Regions from separate parts of the Bradyrhizobium sp. KB893862 SZCCT0404 genome, predicted to be linked through region 1. Evidence: predicted binding sites of a transcription regulator. Region 1 holds the regulator's gene; each other region holds the start of a gene.
What was found. Region 1 encodes LexA, which represses DNA repair genes until DNA is damaged. Its sites were predicted from a motif close to TGTTCNNNNTGTGTTCNG; they were not measured.
Positions count from the first base shown of each region.

Region 2: the regulator LexA is predicted to act here: its motif matches at 2,995-3,012, upstream of JQ617_RS30025 (ribonuclease T2 family protein).
Region 3: the regulator LexA is predicted to act here: its motif matches at 1,634-1,651, upstream of JQ617_RS06250 (single-stranded DNA-binding protein).
Region 4: the regulator LexA is predicted to act here: its motif matches at 2,148-2,165, upstream of JQ617_RS38595 (PA0069 family radical SAM protein).

Region 1 covers NZ_JAFCLT010000001.1:1,117,974-1,122,546, forward strand. The annotation lists gene JQ617_RS05610 (ComEC/Rec2 family competence protein) at 1-509, shown strand, start outside; gene JQ617_RS05615 (GAF domain-containing protein) at 519-1,457, opposite strand; gene JQ617_RS05620 (hypothetical protein) at 1,680-2,111, opposite strand; gene JQ617_RS05625 (hypothetical protein) at 2,304-2,507, opposite strand; gene lexA (transcriptional repressor LexA) at 2,752-3,453, opposite strand; gene JQ617_RS05635 (molybdopterin molybdotransferase MoeA) at 3,630-4,573, opposite strand, start outside.
Region 2 covers NZ_JAFCLT010000009.1:51,039-55,611, reverse strand. The annotation lists gene JQ617_RS30040 (outer membrane protein) at 1-596, shown strand, start outside; gene JQ617_RS30035 (cold-shock protein) at 730-945, opposite strand; gene JQ617_RS30030 (23S rRNA (adenine(2030)-N(6))-methyltransferase RlmJ) at 1,199-2,062, opposite strand; gene JQ617_RS30025 (ribonuclease T2 family protein) at 2,256-2,948, opposite strand; gene JQ617_RS30020 (hypothetical protein) at 3,068-3,529, opposite strand; gene JQ617_RS30015 (hypothetical protein) at 3,712-4,005, shown strand; gene JQ617_RS30010 (DUF3617 domain-containing protein) at 4,051-4,573, shown strand, end outside.
Region 3 covers NZ_JAFCLT010000001.1:1,244,839-1,249,411, reverse strand. The annotation lists gene JQ617_RS06260 (DUF2306 domain-containing protein) at 1-267, opposite strand, end outside; gene JQ617_RS06255 (low molecular weight protein tyrosine phosphatase family protein) at 608-973, shown strand; gene JQ617_RS06250 (single-stranded DNA-binding protein) at 983-1,480, opposite strand; gene JQ617_RS06245 (outer membrane protein) at 1,930-2,709, shown strand; gene JQ617_RS06240 (outer membrane protein) at 2,945-3,631, shown strand; gene JQ617_RS06235 (outer membrane protein) at 3,865-4,573, shown strand, end outside.
Region 4 covers NZ_JAFCLT010000018.1:90,336-94,908, forward strand. The annotation lists gene rnhB (ribonuclease HII) at 1-401, opposite strand, end outside; gene JQ617_RS38590 (VOC family protein) at 479-934, opposite strand; gene JQ617_RS38595 (PA0069 family radical SAM protein) at 960-2,126, opposite strand; gene JQ617_RS38600 (phosphoketolase family protein) at 2,337-4,573, shown strand, end outside.

The sequences.
Region 1 (4,573 bases):
GAGACGGCCAGAGCGTCGCGGTGCGGGGCAGGGACGGGCACCTCCACATGATCCGGGCGGGGAAGGACAACTTCCTGCTGAAGGAGTGGCTGGCGGCCGACGCCGATCTGCGCGATGCCGGCAGCCCCTCGCTCGCGGACGGCGTGTCGTGCGACGAAGCCGGCTGCGTGACGCCGCTCGCCGACGGGCGTCTCGTCGCGCTGGCGACACGCATCGACGCGCTGGCGGACGATTGCAGCCGCGCCGCACTGGTGGTGACGGCGCGACCGGCGCCGCCGGATTGCGCGGCGATGGTGGTGGACCGTCAGCGTCTTGCCGCGCAGGGCGGGCTGGCGCTGACGCGGCGGGGCGATGGCTTTGCGGTCCAGGCGGTGAAGGCGCGAGGCGCTGATCGCCCTTGGGCGCCGGCAGCCGCAGGCGAAGCAGATTTCGGCGCCAGCCTTGCGCCGCCTGCCCCCCGGAATCGAGATGCAACACCGTCCGAGGCCGACTTGCAGGCCGACGATTGAACGGATCGCCTAGAGGTACCAGGCCAGCACGGCGTCGAGCCCGGTGCTTCCGATCACCGGCAGGGCCACCATCTGGCCGAGGCCGCTTGCGCGCGCCTCGGCGGCGGCGACCGAATGGTCATGCGCGAGATCGTCGTTGAGCGCGGGCATGCCGGTGGCCCAGGCGCCCCCGATGCTGCCGTCGCCTTTGGCAATGGATTTGGTCGCATAGAGCGCGGCGAGGTCGGTCTGCGCGCTGCAGTCGCCGGCAGAAAAGACCAGCGCGGAGCGGGCCTCATTCGGCACCCAGATCTCGAAGCGCCGCGCAATCGGGGTGGCCTGCGCGGAGAGGAAGGTCAGCACCCAGGTCTGGAGACCGGTCGGATAGGGGACGCCGACACCGAGATTGATCCCGACCTCGGCGGCGTCTTCCCAGCGCAGAAAGCTCCTGGCGTTGTGCAGATCCTTGATGATCAGCGGCAGGCCGGCCTTCCAGGTGCGTCCGGGCAGGCCGAAGCCGCGCGGAAACCGGGTGTGGCGGGAGTTGAATTCGAACATGTCGGCGGTGCCATAGTAGCCGTCGACGAGCCCCATCTCGTGGGAGGTATCGGGGTCGTTGTGCCAGAGCTCGACCGCGCCGACATGGGCCTCGTCGTCGCCGCAGAACAGCACCATGACCGCTTGCAGGAATTCGCCTGCGAACACCGGCACCGCGACGCCGCAGGTGAGGTCGGCTGCGAGCGCCTGGTCTGTCCGTCTGAAATAGGAATTGGCGAATTTGGTGAGGATCACCGGATGGCCGCAGGCCCAGGCCTTGCCGGGAAGACCCTCGTCGAAGCCGAAGCTCAGCTCCTCGCTCACGGCCCTGAACGCGGACAGCCCTTCGCCATAGAGGCCGCCGCCGAGTGCCAACCGCATCCGCGTCCGGTCGGGCACCCAGAGTTCAACGACGCGAATGAAGGTCTTCATCGAACGTGTCCGCCGCCTCGAGCTTCTGACAGCATCGGGCATTTGCCTGCGGAACGGACGTTCAAAATTCAGGCAGGAGCGCGCAAACTTCGTGCGACGGAGAGGTGAGGCGGGTGATCCCGGCGGGCCTCATTGCGGACGACACAAGCAACACCACGTCGCCGGCCACGGCCGGCGATGGCGATTTCAATCGGGCCCCGACCTGCGGGCGGGGCAGTCCATTCAGCCGATCGGCAGACGTGTGATCGTCGGCCTGTCGGCAATGGTCTGCGGCTTCTGTTCACGTTCGCCAAGCGGCTGGGTGACCGGCAATTGCAGCACGGTTGCGCGCTGCCCCTCGACGAGCTGCGTCACCAGCACGTACTTGCCGTCGGGGAATTCGATTGCATCGTGATGGCGATCCGGAATGTTCGGATCGATCTTGCCGAACTTGCCGACCCGGGAGTTGATGGTGCGGGTCCAGATCCAGCGATTGTCGTAACGGACGTTGTCGGCGAAGGCGAGCTCCGTTCCCGGCAGCAGGCATACGGCGACGGACATGTCGGCTTCGGAAGCGAAGCCGCGCGTCGAGGTGCCGCGGAATGTTGTCGTGACGATGGTCTCGCCGACTTCCGCGGGACGCGTCGCAACGGCGTGCAGGCTGTAGTCACACATCGGGGTGCTCCTCATTCGAAGATAGCAACCCGCGCCTCTCATCGAGGCGCAGGCCTCTATCAGAGTGGAAGCCCGCAAGCGTCTGCTTGGTTGTAGGCAAATCTGCGGCTTGGGTCCGCAGGCCGCCATCACAATATCTTTCCCGCCTCCACTGGGAACAAAGTCCGCTCCCGTGCATTCCGGCAGGGTGTGTCAGCGTCCTGCCGGCGCCGACCAGCCGGAATATTGCCAGGCGGATTGCGATGGCTGTGCAAGCGCGGCACGGGCGTTGCGGGCTTGCTCGCTCGCCGTCGCCGGCGCCGTCTTGCGGACATGATGCGACGGTGCAGCAACGGCTTGCGAGGCTGATGCCGTGATCAGCGCCATCGTGACGATGCTCAGGACGATCTTGCGCATGTTGTCTCCTCGACTTCTGAAAGACCTTGCGGAGCGATGCGTGCTCCGCGCGGCGTGCCGAGGATGTAGCGCTGGAGAGGTGGCCGGATAATCTGTGCAGAACCAGAAAGACTATCCAGCCGGAGCGGACAATGATCCGCTCCAATCGTTGATGCGCGTCGCCAACCGGCGACGCCCGGATGCTCTCGCTATTGGCTGAGCATGACCTTTCCGGACAACCGCTGTGCGCTTGTCCGGATACTGCTCAGTACTTCCGGTAGAGGCCGATCAGCTTGCCCTGGATCTTCACGCGGTTCGGCGGGAGGATGCGGACCTCGTAGGCGGCGTTGGCGGGCTCGAGCGCGATCGAGGCGCCGCGGCGGCGGAAGCGCTTCAGGGTAGCTTCCTCATCATCGATCAGCGCCACCACGATGTCGCCGGTGTCGGCGCTCTCGTTGCGCTGGATCAGCGCCATGTCGCCGTCGAGGATGCCGGCTTCCACCATGGAATCGCCGCGCACTTCGAGCGCGTAGTGTTCGCCCGAGCCGAGCATGTCGGGCGGGACGCTGATGGTGTGGCTGCGGGTCTGCAACGCCTCGATCGGCGTGCCGGCCGCGATGCGGCCCATGACCGGCACGGCGACGGGACGTTCACCTTCGTCGGCGGCCGGGCTGGATGTCGTGCGCACCTTGCCGAGATTGCCTTCGATGACGCTCGGCGTGAAGCCGCGGCGGTTGCCGGCGGCGGCCTGCAGCTCGGGCAGCTTGATCACTTCGATGGCGCGCGCGCGGTTGGGCAGGCGCCGAATGAAGCCGCGCTCCTCGAGCGCGGTGATCAGGCGATGGATGCCCGACTTCGAGCGCAGATCGAGCGCGTCCTTCATCTCGTCGAAGGAGGGCGGCACGCCGCTTTCCTTCAATCGCTCGCTGATGAATCGCAGGAGCTCGTATTGTTTGCGCGTTAACATCTCGACCAAAATCCCCCGGTTGATGTCGTTCGATTCCGAGACGCTGAATTCAGCTATAAGCCGCTACATGCTCGAAACAAATCATGAACGGACACTATATGTTCGATACATGTTCCGCAACTGCTTAATTTACCGTGAACGCGGCAAACTTCGCGGAACACGTGGGCTGACGGCGCTCAGACCGGCAGCAGCAGCACCTCGCAAGGCGTGCCGGCTTCGGCCTTGGGCGCGAACGGCGCGCGCACGAGAAGTGCCTGTGCCGCAGCGAGATTCGCAAGCAGCGAGGAATCCTGATGATTGACCGGAAGCACGATCGGCGTGCCGTCGTCGCGCAGCTCCAGGCGCGCGCGCAGATAGTCCTCGCGGACATCGTTTGCGCCGACGTCGCGGCCGAGCACGGCGCGTTCGCGTCGATGGTGAATCACCGAACGACCCGACAACGCGCGAATCAACGGCACCATGAACAGGAAAGCGCAGACGTAGGACGACACGGGATTGCCGGGCAGGCCGATGACGCGCATGGCGCCGATGCGGCCGTGCATCATCGGCTTGCCGGGCCGCATCGCGATCTTCCAGAACGACATCGCGATGCCCTCGGCCTTGAGCGCCTGCTGCACCAGGTCGTGGTCGCCGACCGAGGCGCCGCCGGTCGTGATCAGGATGTCGGCGCCGCTCTCGCGGGCCCGGCGGATGCCTGATGTGGTGGCGTCCAGCGTGTCGGCGGCGACGCCGAGGTCGATGGTATCCGCGCCCTCCTGGCGCGCCAGCGCGTGCAGGGCGTAACCGTTGGAATAGACGATCTGGCCGGGGCCGGGCGCTGAGCCCGGCATGACCAGCTCGTCGCCGGTGGCGAGGATCGCGACCTTCGGGCGCCGGTGGATGGGGAGCTGCGGATGGTTCATCGCGGCGGCAAGCGCCAGGTCGCGGTCGGTGAGCCTGGTTCCTTTGCGCAGCAGCACATCGCCCTCGGCGAAGTCGACGCCGGCCCGCCGGATGTGGCGTCCGGGAAGCGCTGCTTCCTTGATCGTGATGCGCTTGCCGTCCGCGACCGTGTCCTCCTGGATCACCACGGCATCCGCGCCGGCGGGCACGACGCCGCCGGTGAATATCCGCACGGCCT
Region 2 (4,573 bases), on a different contig from region 1:
CGTTGGTTGCTGCCGGCTGGACAGCTTCGGCAGAGGCCGCCGATATGAACTATGGCGGGCGTGCCCCCTATACCGTGAACCAGCCGCTGAATGCGTATAGCTGGGCCGGTCCCTATCTCGGCGGCAACATCGGCTATGAATGGGGTTCTGTCAGCAACAGCCCGGTCAAGCCGTCCGGCTTCACCGGCGGCGTGCAGGCCGGCTACAATTTCCAGAACGGCCCGTTTGTGTTCGGCGTCGAGGGTGACATCCAGGCCGCAGGTGCCGACGACACCTTCGCGCCGTGGAAGTTCTCCAATCCGTGGTTCGGCACCCTGCGTGGCCGCGCCGGCTACGCCTTCAGCAACGTGCTGTTCTACGCCACCGCCGGTCTCGCCTTCGGCGAGCTGCGTGCGCAGACCTTCGGCTGGACCGAGTCGCACACGACCGCCGGCTGGACCATCGGTGCCGGTGCGGAAGTCGGCTTCGCGCCGAACTGGAGCGCCAAGCTCGAATATCTCTACATCGATCTGTCGACGAGTCAGTTCGCGATTACGGGCGTGTCAAACGGCTATAGCGCCAGCGTTGTGCGCGCAGGCGTGAACTATCACTTCTGATAGCTGAAGAAGAAAATACCGGACCACAGCCTCCCGGCCGCTCGCGGCCGGGATTTTTTTGCGCCAGATACTTTTGCACCAAGTACTTTTGCGACAGGTGCTTTCGCGTCAGGCGTTTCGCCGGGCTAGCCCGCTAGGACAGGATCACAAGGTTGACCGCCTTGGGTCCCTTTCCCTTCTTGTCCGGTTCGACTTCAAAAGTAATGCGCTGTCCTTCGGCAAGATCTTTCAGTCCCGCACGCTCTACAGCCGTAATATGAACGAAGACGTCGCGACCGCCGTCATCAGGCTTGATGAAACCGTAGCCGCGCTCGCCGTTGAAGAACTTAACTGTTCCCGTCATGGCCATCGGGAAACTCCCCCTCATTGCTCCTCCGTCGCGACGCAGACGCACGTCGCAACATGACCGGGCCTTACGAAGCCCGGGAGAGCTGGCCATCCTTCGTCGGGCCTCATCGGTCCGGCGGGATCTTTCTTAGGCCTTCACTCCGCCGCAACCATTCGCGGAAGCGGAACGTAAAGCCAGTCACGGAAACAGCATAATACGGTTCTTTGCAGATTGACTATGGCTACTGCATATTTTTCCCAAGAATGCCGGAGTGTTACGACTGTTTGGGTACCTCTAATCGGAATCTGGCAGCACCACCCTGGCCGAGCGGCATTTCCAGCTCCGGCAGGATGGTCTTGAGCTCGCCTTGCAGTGTGTAGGGCGGATTGACGATCAAGAGCCCGGTCGAGGTGAGAGGCCCGCCATCGGCTTGCGGTGCGGCGCTGAATTCAAGGCGCAGGCATTTGCCCGGCGGTTTTGCTGCGCCTGCGAGGCGCGCCACGGATTGCGCCAGCGTGTCAGTGGCACGCCGGCTCTTGGCGGGATACCAGATTACATAGATACCGGTCGGCCATTTCGTGAAGGCTGTCGCGAACGCTTCGCCCAGTCGCTCGAATTCGTCCTTTGCCTCGAACGGCGGATCGATCAGCACGAGTCCGCGCCGTTCCTTCGGCGGCACGAAGGCCGGCAGCGCCATCCAGCCGTCGAGATCGACCACGCGCGCCTGCTCGTCGCGGCGCAGCACGTCGATCAGTGCCTTGCGCGCCTTCGGCTCGAGTTCGCAGGCGACGAGGCGATCCTGCGGTCTGAGCAGGCCGCGCGCAATCAGCGGCGAGCCCGGATAAGCCTTAAGCTCGCCCTTCGGATTGAAGGCGCGAACGATGTCGAGATACGGCTTGATCAGTGCCACGGTGTCGTTCGACAGGCGCGCCTGCATCAGCCGCGCGATGCCGGTCAGCCACTCGCCGCCACGTCGCGCCTCGTCGCTTTCGAGATCGTAGAGCCCGGCACCGGCATGGGTGTCGATGACACGAAACGCGGCCGGCTTGTCCTGCAGGTAGGTGATGATGCGCGCCAGCACGATGTGCTTGATGACATCGGCGAAGTTGCCGGCATGGAAGGCGTGGCGATAGTTCATGGGAAGAGCACTACGCCACGTGATGGCTTGAGCAAAGAGGCACGATCACGTGTCCCGGACGCGGTGCAACGCGTGAGCGTTGCGGCGCAGAGCCGGGACCCAGGGACCAGGGATTCCCGTGCAGCATGGGCCCCGGCTCTGCAGCGCATCGTCAAAGAGACGCTGCGCTGCGTCCGGGGCACGAGCATTTGCTCTACCCACCCCTGATCGGCGGCATCGTCACGTGGTCGCGGCGGCAGGCGCGGCGGTCGATCTCCTCACAAGCGCGGAATTGCAGGTCCTTGCTGAGGCAGATGCGCACCTCGGACAGCCGCGTCCGGTTGCAGGTGACCGAGACGGCGGCACTGCTGAGGCCCGGATTGGCTTTGATGAAGGCCTCCTCGACATCGCCGGGCGCCACGGTCTTGGCCTGTGACAAATCGAGATATTCGGCGGGAATCTTGATCGCGGCGCGCGCTTTGCGGATCGTCTCGAAATAGCTGCGATCGGCGAGCCCCGAGCAGGTGCCGTGCTTGTCCCACTCGTTGAAGATCAGGCCCGGTGCCGGCATCAGGTCGAGCATCGAGGAGACGATGCTGCGGTTCAGCCGCGGCGCCGGCCGCTGGCAATATTCCGGAAAGCCGTTCTCATATTGCGGCCACAGCCCGTGCACCACGAAGGCGTAGGGCCGGCCGCTGCACTGGATCTGCGAATTGCGGCCGCGCTCGGCGGCTTCCTCGCAGAACGAGGGCGACCATGACAGCGACAGTACATAGAAATCGAATTCGCCGGGCGCGTTCTGCCGCTTGTCCTGCGCCTTCGCGCCGCCGGCGAGGGTTGCCAAGGCGGCAGCGAGGGTCAGCGAGATCATCAGACGGGAGAACGAATGCAATCTGGAATGAAACATGGCAACGCCCCTCAACTAGACTGTGCAAACGAGCCTAGCAGGCAACAAGAACATTTCAAGAACAAAATTGTCGCTGGTGCCGTCCGGCCGCTTGATCGGGCCGAATCAGGCGCAGGGCTTTACGGCTTGGCGGCGCGGCAGGCCGGGTTGTAGGCCCAGTTGCGGTCGAGCCCGACCACGCACCATTCGACACCGTTGCCGTAGCCGGCAAAGCCGCCATCCTCGATGATCGAGAAGTGCACCTTGCGCACCTTGCCGTCGGTGAGCATGGCCTCGCCGGTGCAATAGCGGCGCGGAATGTTGTCGGACTGCCAGGGCCGGAAGGCGACCTCGTGAACGGCCGAGAAGCCCGTGATCTTCAACGGGGAATTCCAGAAGGAGCTTTCCTTCTCCCAGAACTGGGTGGCGATCGTCGGCAGCGCCTTGTCGCAGTCGGCGACGGCGCCGTCATAGCGCGGCCCGCTCAGCCAGAAGTTCAGCTCCAGCGGGTTGGCGGCCTTGGCCTCGCCGAGCGAGAGCGCCCCGAACATGAGGCCGAGCAGGGCGGCGAAACGGAGCGATTTCAGGGTGAGGGCGCGCATGGGCAATCCGGACAGCTGGGTCTTGCGAAGCCCGGACGGTGCCGCGAAGGCCAGGGGAGGTCAAGTGCAGCGCGGCAACACTTGGCCAGGAGTTGATCATAACGCCGCAGCCGCCGCCCTTCGGTTCTTTTCACTTCCGTCCCGGCACCGTAAACTGGCGCCGACCAATTGGAGTGACGGGAATGCGAATCATTGCGGCCGCGGGCCTTCTTGCCCTGGGTATGATGGCGAGCCAGCCGGCGCGCGCCGATCTGCTTCCGGTGCCTCCGTTCAAGGGCAACGACACCGGCGGCATCATCGCCTATTCGATGGCGACCCAGGTCGATGCGCGGCAGGTCGCGGTCGATCACTGTGCGCGCTACGGCAAGGTCGTCAAATTCCTGGGCGTGCAGGCCTATGAGGGCGGATACATCTCGTTCTCCTGCCGCTGGGTGCCCTATGGCGCCGCCGAACGGCCGATCCGCACGCTGTACTGAGGCGCCGTCGCGGCGCCGTACTTTCTCAGCCGGGAGCCTACTCACATGACGCGCAAACTCGCTTTGCTCGGCTCGGCCGTTTGCTTTGCCTTGTCGGCAGGCAGCGCCTGCGCCGACGATCTGCCGGTGCGCAAGGCTGGCCTCTGGCAACTGAAGCTGGTCACGACCGGCTCGCCCGTGCCCGAGATGACCATGCAGCACTGCACCGACGAGACCGTCGACAAGGAGATGAGCAACAACGTCTCCCCGATGGCCAAGCAGATCTGCGCCAAGCAGGAGATCAAGAAGACCGCGACCGGCTATGTCAGCGATTCCGAATGCAGCGTCGCCGGCGTCAGCACGACGTCGCATGCCGAGATCACCGGCGATTTCAACTCGGCCTATACGGTGAAGTCCACCTCGCACGCGCAAGGCGGCGTCGCCGGCGCCGCGGGGCGCGATAGCACCATGACGGTGCAAGCCAAATGGCTTGGCGCCTGCAAGGCGGATCAGAAGCCGGGCGACATCGTGATGCCCGGCGGCTTCAAGATGAACGTGCGCGACATGGACAAGCTGAAGGCGCTGCTGC
Region 3 (4,573 bases), 130 kb from region 1:
CCACACCGCGAGCGGCAGGACCACGAGCGTGAAGATCGACAAGAGGTGGATCGGGCCAAACGGTCCGACCATCCGAATCCCGTGGATCCAGAACGAGGATGCGGCGACCACGACCATCAGGCTGACCCAGATCCAGCCGATCGTTCGGTGCGGCAGCGTGCCCTTGGGAGCGGCGAACTGGACGAGGCCGAGCACGAAGGCAGCCATGGCTGCAAAGGCATGTAGCGGGATCGCAGGGGCAGCCTCAAGCAGCGGCGTAAGGCTCATGCAGGCTCCCCCCAGATCGACGGATCGCACCATGTGAATAGGATTAACATTAAGTTAGTTAATACCATTCACATCGCAGTCCGTCAAAGCGCTGATGCAGAACATGAGGCAAGGCCGGAAAGCCGAGCCTTACCCGTCAATTGGTAAGAAATCCTGTGGCTTCACGCGAGCGACGAATTCAACCGCAGACATCGCGCTGACGCGCTCAGACTGGGACCGTAGCGGCCGTCGACACCCTGAAGGTGCGCATGTAACTGTTTTGAAATCCGCCACCGAGCACCACCACCCACCCAGCGCGTGGACGCCGGGCTCTCCCCGATCGCTTGTCCAGAGCAGTGAAGTGACCAACGTCCTGTTTGTCTGCAGTGCCAATCGCCTCCGCAGCCCCACCGCCGAACAGGTCTTTTCGACCTGGCCGGGGATCGAGGCCGACTCGGCCGGCATCTCGAACGACGCGGTCGTGGTGTTGTCGGCCGAACAGGTCGAATGGGCCGACATCATCTTCGTCATGGAGAAGCTCCACCGCAACAAGCTGAATCGGAAATTCCGATCCAGCCTGAACGGCAAGCGGGTCATCTGCCTCGACATCCCCGACGACTACGAATTCATGGACCCGGCCCTGGTCCGGATCCTCGAAAACCGCGCGGGCCGCTTCCTGTCGCGCTCGTCGCCGGCGGCTTACAAGGCCGCCGCCGAACGGGACTAAAGCGCCACCTCAGAACGGGATGTCGTCGTCCATGTCGTTGTTGCGGCCACCGCCGCCGGCGGCAACGGGACGGCGCGGTGCGCTGCTGACCGGGCCGGATGAGCCGAAATCGCCGCCCGGCTCGTCACCGAAGCTGCCGCCTCCCCCGCCACCGCCGCGGCCGTCAAGCATGGTCAGGGTCGAGTTGAAGCCCTGCAGCACGACTTCGGTCGAGTACTTCTCGGCGCCCTGCTGGTCGGTCCATTTGCGGGTCTGCAGCGCGCCCTCGATGTAAACCTTGGCGCCCTTCTTCAGGTATTGCTCGGCGACCTTGCAGAGCCCTTCGTTGAAGATCACGACGCGGTGCCACTCGGTCTTTTCCTTGCGCTCGCCGCTGTTCTTGTCGCGCCAGGTCTCCGAGGTCGCGATGCTCAAATTCGCGATCGGCCGCCCGTCCTGGGTGCGGCGGATTTCAGGATCCTTGCCGAGATTTCCAACCAGAATGACCTTGTTGACGCTTCCCGCCATCGCCGCTCTCCACTCCAAATGCCACTGAATTCATGAGGCCGGGCCGCGCCCCGCGGTCCTCTGCAACCTGTTGAGGCGACCCTATACGCTTGCGCGGACCGGTCGGCCCATGGCCCCTCCACTTATCCCCACATATAGCATCGGCCTCCACGATGTTCCAGATTTGTTCCGGCGATTACAATCGTCATCGCGCGCGGAGAACAACGCGAGACCCTGCCCCAAAATTGGCTGCACAGATGGAACCTTTCCGGGTTCCCGTGACCGCCCAAAACCTCTTAACATTCATCAAGTTAGAAGCAGAACACATGGTCTCGGACTGTTGCATTTCGGAGACGGACTCTGCTTCCCCGCGACGCTACGCTCTCCCTTGGAATTGTTTCATATGGGCGTCGCGCCTGACTGGCCGCTTCGGGGATTTCAAGAAGCGGACCTTACTTGGGGAGACTGCAATGAAGAAAATTCTGATTGGTACAATTGGCATGGTCGCGCTGGGCCTGTCGGCTCCAGCGAGCGCGGCGGACCTCGCTGCACGTCCCTACACCAAGGCTCCGCCCCCGATGGTCGCGGCGATCTACGACTGGAGCGGTTTCTACATCGGCATCAACGGCGGCGGCGGCAGCAGCCACAAGTGCTGGGACTTCGTCACGCCCGTGACCGGCGTTCTCGTCGGTGAAGGTTGCCACAACGCGGTCGGCGGCACGGTCGGTGGACAGGTCGGCTATCGCTGGCAGTCGGCCAGTTGGGTGTTCGGCCTGGAAGGCCAGGGCAACTGGGCCGACTTCTCCGGCGACAACATCAGCGCGACGTTCGTCGGCACGGGTCTGCGCGACCGTTCCAAGATCAACGCGTTCGGGCTTTTCACCGGCCAGATCGGCTACGCCTGGAACAACGTGCTGTTCTACGTGAAGGGCGGCGGCGCGGTCGTGAACGACCGCTACCGGAGCTACGACGTTATCACCGGTCTCGAATTCGACCGGTCCAATGAGACCCGCTGGGGCGGCACCGTGGGCGCAGGTCTCGAATTCGGCTTCGCACCGAACTGGACCGTCGGCGTCGAGTACGACCACATCTTCCTCGGCAACCGGACCATCGGCTTCACCGGTTCTGGCAATTTCGGGATCGCCCCGCTTGGCGTCGCCACGCGCTCGGAGCGCATCAGCCAGGACGTCGATATGGGCCTCGTCCGCCTGAACTATCGCTGGGGCGGTCCGGTCATCGCGCGGTACTGATATCCCTTTGATATTCCTGAGAGAAAGGCCGGCCTCGCGCCGGCCTTTTTCGTTGCCGCGCGCGCCATGGGGATAATCCGTCAGCGATTATGACGTTTTGGGACTGTTGTGGCTTTTTGGGTACACAACTTGCGGCTTCGCTGGTGTATGGACGTCACCAGTTGGACCACAGCGTCCGCTGTCCTTCCGTTGAGGGAAGGCAACAACAGAAACTGGGACTGGGATTAGGTTGAAAATGAAGAAGGTTTTGTTGGCTTCGGCCTGTTTGTTCGCTCTGGCTGCCCCCGCGTCGGCGGCTGATCTCGCGGCTCGCCCGTACACGAAGGCTCCGGTGGCTGTGGCTTCGGTCTACAACTGGACCGGCTTCTACCTCGGTGTCGTCGGTGGCGGCGCTTGGGAAGACTCGGGCTCCCCCCGTATGCAGGGTGGCTTCGTCGGTGGCACCGCCGGCTACAACTGGCAGACCGGCAACGTCGTGTTCGGCGTCGAGGCCGATGCCGCCTGGGCTGACGTGAACGCTTCGGTGACCGGCGCGACCGTCGTCCCCGGCTTCGGCGTCGTGACCGCGAGCGCCAGCTCGAAGACCGATGCCATGGGCACCGTGCGCGGCCGCATCGGCTGGGCCGTCAACAACGTGCTGCTGTACGGCACCGGTGGTTACGCCTGGATCGACAACAAGATCACCCTCTCCGCGCTCGGCGTCTCGGCGTCGGACAGCAAGTTCCACTCCGGCTGGACCGTCGGTGCGGGCGTCGAGGCGTATTTCGCCCCGAACTGGACCGTCAAGGGCGAGTACCTCTATCGCAGCCTCGGCGGCGAGACCTACTTCTCGGGCGCCCTGCCCACCGGCACGCTCAACTTCCACACCGTGCAGGTCGGCGTGAACTATCACTTCAACGGCCCGGTCGTCGCGAAGTACTGAGCTTCGTCTCCGACGCACCATCGTTACGAAAGGCCGGCCTCGCGCCGGCCCTTTTGTTTTTGCGCGCGTAGCGATAGACGCCGGCCGGCCTCTCGCGTTTTCCAGGAGCTGTGGCGTACGAGTGACACAACCTTAGGATTCAATAATGTAAGGTTGCAGCATTCGTTTGGGTCGTAGCGTCGGCTGCCGTTCCTGTGGAAGGCAGCCAAGTGAAATGGAACTGGGGAATTCAGATGAAGAAGATCTTGCTGGCCTCGGCCAGCCTGTTCGCACTCAGCGCGTTGACACCGGCTTCGGCGGCCGATCTTGCGGCCCGCCCCTACACCAAGGCGCCGGTCGCCGTGGCCTCGATCTACAACTGGAGCGGATTCTATATCGGCATCAACGGCGGTGGCGCCTCGAGTCGCAACTGCTGGGACGTTAACAATATCTTCGGCGTTCCCGGTCCGGACACGGCTGAAGGCTGCCACAACGCGACCGGCGGCATCGTCGGTGGCCAGATCGGCTATCGCTGGCAGTCGGCCAACTGGGTGTTCGGCCTCGAAGCCCAGGGCGACTGGGCCGACCTGAAGGGCTCGAACACGAGCCTAGTGCTCGCACCGCTGGTCAACCAGACCAGGATCGATGCGCTGGGTCTGTTCACCGGCCAGATCGGCTACGCCTGGAACAACGTGCTCTGGTACGTGAAGGGTGGCGCGGCCGTCACGCACGCCAAATACGACGGTCTGGTGGGCGGCGTCGTCCTCGACAGCGCAAGCGAGACGCGCTGGGGCGGCGCGGTCGGCACCGGCCTCGAATTCGGTTTCGCGCCGAACTGGTCCGTTGCCATCGAATACGACCATCTGTTCATGGGCCATCGCAACGTCAGCTTCACGATCCTCGGCGTCAACGACCGCATCGACCGCATCAAGCAGGACGTCGATATGGGCACCGTCCGCCTCA
Region 4 (4,573 bases), on a different contig from region 1:
TGGGCGGTGGCGCAGATCTTGTCGAACAGCTTTTCGCGCTCCTCGGCGGTCAGGCGCTTGGAATCATCGATGCCGCGCGGGATGCGGTCGGGATCGAGAATCACCGCGGCCGCCACCACGGGACCTGCCAGCGGCCCGCGGCCGGCCTCGTCGCAGCCGGCGACCGGCCAGACCCCGCGCTTGATCAGCGCGCGCTCGCGGCGGAAGCTCGGCGGCGCGATCGCGATGATGCCCTTCCTGCCGCCGGGGACCTTCACGGCGGCAGTCTTCGCGGCAGGAGACTTCGCTGCGGTCGATTTCGCTGCGTTGGCTTTGGCCGCCTTGGCAGGTGCTGCGCTCTTCGCAGCCCCCTCTTTCGACGCGCCTTTGGCCGGTTTCCCGGCGGACTTGTCCCGAATCATGGCCGGGATCGTGCGCAAGCGGCCTTGCCGGCGCAACCGGGAACCCCGGATAATTCCCGTTATTCAGGCCGGCCGCCCTACTCCGCCAGGTGCACCCGCCGGTCCTCGCCGACCTCGATGCCGGGCGCGACCACGACCTCCCAGGGATGATCGTCGGGATCGGCGAAATAGCCGGAATAGCCGCCATAGTCGGTTTCGTGCGCGGCCTTCAGCAGCTTCGCCCCCCTGCCAAGGGCGAAGGCCAGCACCGCATCGACCTCCTCGCGCGAGGCGCAGTTCCAGGCGAGCGTGGTGCCGCGGAAGGTCAATGGCCTCGGCTGATCAGGCAGGCTGGCATCGGCGGCGAGCAAATCCCAGGGATACAGCGCGAGCACTGGACCTCCGGTGTCGTAGAACGCGACCGCCTCGCCGGTGGCCTTCAGCCGGCGCGAGAAACCGAGCGCGTCGTAGAAGGCGATGCTGGCGTGGATGTCGGCAACGCCGAGCGTGATGACGGTGAGCCGCGGCACCGGAGCCGGCAATTCCTTACTCATGTTACGCCTCTTCCACGTGATCGGATCAGAACAGGCTGAGCTGATCGCCGCTCCGCTTTGGCCTTGCAAAGTGATCGGTCGTCAGCTTGGAGCGGCGCTTGTTCAAGCCGAGCCTGTCGCAGGCGATCTCGAAGCGGCGGCCGATGGTCCAGGCCATCGGTCCCGTGCCCTTCATCCGCTCGCCCCATTTGGCGTCGTAGTCGCGGCCGCCACGCATGTCGCGGATCAGCGTGAAGACGTGGCGGTAGCGGTCCGGATAGTTCGCCATCAGCCATTCGCGGAACAGATCGCGCACTTCCAGCGGCAGCCGCAGCAGCACATAGGAGGCCTCCTTGACGCCGGCATGGGCTGCGGCATCGAGGATGCGCTCGATCTCGGAATCATTCAGCGCGGGGATCACGGGCGCGACCATCACCGTGGTGGGGATGCCGGCCTCCGAAAGCTGCTTCAGCGCCTCCAGCCGCTTCGGCGGCGTCGAGGCGCGCGGCTCCATGGTGCGCGCCAGCTTCGGATCGAGCGAGGTCACTGATATCGCGACCTTGGCGAGATTGCGCTTGGCCATCCGCGCGAGAATGTCGATGTCGCGCACGACCAGCGCCGATTTGGTGACGATGCCGACGGGATGCGAGGTACGTTCCAGCACTTCGAGAATGCCGCGCATGATTTTGCGCTCGCGCTCGATCGGCTGATAGGGATCGGTGTTGGTACCGATCGCGATCATCCGCGGCTCGTAGCCGGGTGCGGCGAGCTCCTTCTCCAGCAGCGAGGGCGCCTCGGGCTTCACGAACAGCTTCGACTCGAAGTCGAGCCCCGGCGACAGGCCGAGATAGGCATGCGTCGGCCGCGCGAAGCAGTAGACGCAACCGTGCTCACAGCCGCGATAGGGATTGATCGAGCGATCGAAGCCGATGTCGGGGGAGTCGTTGCGCGTGATCACCTTGCGCGAGGTGTCGACCCCAACCGTGGTCTTGAACGGCGGCAGATCCTCGAGGCTCTGCCAGCCGTCGTCGAAGGCGACGCGGGCCTCGGCCTCGAAGCGGCCGCTGGCATTGGACTGCGCGCCGCGGCCTCGCCTGCGCTGGCGGTCGATGGCGACGGCAAGCTCGGGAAAATCAGAGTCCGCACCCGCCGGCTCGGAGGGCGCCTTGACCGGCGGGTGCTTGAGAGCATGAGAGGATGCTGCTGGACTCATGCAGCCAAGATAACACGAGAACGGAACAAATCAAGAACACAAACAAAAAAGCTGAAAACAACCCCATGCACAGTAGCGCTGCCCAAACTTCGCGCGCCCACCTTTGACCTCACGCAACACCGCGTGACCTCGACCCCGTTTTGATGCGGTGGAGGATCGATCTCGCCGGAACTCGGTTGGTGACGATCCCGGGTGAAGGTCAGCAAGAATATGACAAAGCAACAACAATCGGCCGCTGCAAGCAGCGACCTCGATCTGCTCGATCGTTACTGGCGTGCCGCCAACTACCTCTCCGTCGGGCAAATCTACCTGCTCGACAACCCGTTGCTGCGCGAGCCGTTGCGGTCCGAGCACATCAAGCCGCGTCTGCTCGGCCATTGGGGCACGACGCCCGGTCTGAACTTCATCTATGCCCATCTCAACCGCGTGATCCGCGCGCTCGATGTCGGCGTGCTCTATGTCTGCGGCCCCGGCCATGGCGGCCCGGGCATGGTCGCCAACACCTATCTCGAAGGCAGTTACAGCGAGCTCTATCCCGACATCGCCCGCGATGCGGAAGGACTGCGCAAGCTGTTCCGGCAGTTCTCCTTCCCCGGCGGCATTCCGAGCCATGCGGCGCCGGAAACGCCGGGCTCGATCCACGAGGGCGGCGAACTCGGCTACGCGCTGGTGCACGCCTATGGCGCGGCGTTCGACAATCCTGATCTGGTCGTCGCCTGCGTCGTCGGCGACGGCGAGGCCGAGACCGGCCCGTTGGCTGCGTCCTGGCACTCCAACAAGTTCCTGAACCCGGCGCATGACGGCGCGGTGCTGCCGATCCTGCATCTCAACGGCTACAAGATCGCCAATCCCACCGTGCTCGGACGGATGCCCGATAGCGAGATCCGCGACCTGTTCCGTGGGCTGGGCCACGAGCCGCTGTTCGTCGAGGGCGACGATCCCAAGCCGATGCACCAGGCCATGGCCGATGCGCTCGACGTCGCCTTCGCCAGCATCCGCTCGATCCAGCAGCACGCCCGCGACGGCCGCAAGGCGGTCGAAAGGCCGCGCTGGCCGATGATCGTGCTGCGCAGCCCGAAGGGCTGGACCGGTCCGAAGGAGGTCGACGGCAAGAAGGTCGAAGGTTTTTGGCGCGCACACCAGGTGCCTGTCGCGAGCTGCCGTGAAAACCCGGCGCATCTGAAGGTGCTCGAAGACTGGATGCGAAGCTACGAGCCGGACAGACTGTTCGACGCGAGCGGCGCGCTCGTCCCCGAGCTTCAGGCGCTCGCGCCCGAAGGCAACAGGCGCATGGGCGCCACACCGCATGCCAATGGCGGCCTGCTCAAGAAGGAGCTGAAGCTGCCGGATTTCCGCAGCTTCGCGGTCGAGGTGCCGGAGCCCGGCGCCGTCACCGGCGAAGCGACGCGCGAGCTCGGCAAGTTCCTGCGCGATGTCATTCGCCTCAACGCGCAGGAGCGCAACTTCCGCATCATGGGTCCGGACGAGACCGCGTCAAACCGGCTCGATGCGGTGTTCGAGGCGACCGAACGCGTCTGGATGGAGCCGACCGAACCGTACGACGTGCATCTCGCCCAGGACGGCCGCGTGATGGAGGTGCTGAGCGAACATCTCTGCCAGGGCTGGCTCGAAGGCTACCTGCTGACCGGACGGCACGGCTTCTTCTCCTGCTACGAGGCCTTCATCCACATCGTCGATTCCATGTTCAACCAGCACGCCAAATGGCTGAAGGTGACGCGCGACCTGTCGTGGCGGCGGCCGATCGCCTCGCTGAACTATCTGCTGACCTCGCATGTCTGGCGCCAGGACCATAACGGCTTCAGCCACCAGGATCCCGGCTTCGTCGATCTCGTCGCCAACAAGAAGGCCGACATCGTCCGCATCTATTTCCCGCCGGATGCCAATACGCTGCTGTGGATCGCCGACCATTGCCTGCGCACCTACGACCGCATCAACGTGATCGTCGCCGGCAAGCAGCCAGCGCCGCAATGGCTGTCGATGCAGGATGCGGCGACGCATTGCGATGCCGGCATCGGCATCTGGACCTGGGCGGGCAATGAGGACGCGACCGGCGAGCCCGACGTGGTGATGGCCTGCGCCGGCGACGTGCCGACCCTGGAGACGCTCGCCGCCGTCGACCTCCTGCGCAAGGCGCTGCCGGATCTGAAGATCCGCGTCGTCAACGTCGTCGACCTGATGACGCTGCAGCCGAAGGAGCAGCATCCGCACGGGCTTTCCGACCGCGACTTCGACAGCCTGTTCACATCGGACAAGCCCGTGATCTTCGCCTATCACGGCTATCCCTATCTGATCCACCGTCTCACCTATAACCGCACCAACCATGCCGGCCTGCATGTGCGCGGCTTCGCCGAGGAAGGCACCACGACGACGCCGTTCGACATGGTCGTGCTCAACGAGCTCGACCGCTATCACCTCGCCATCGAGGC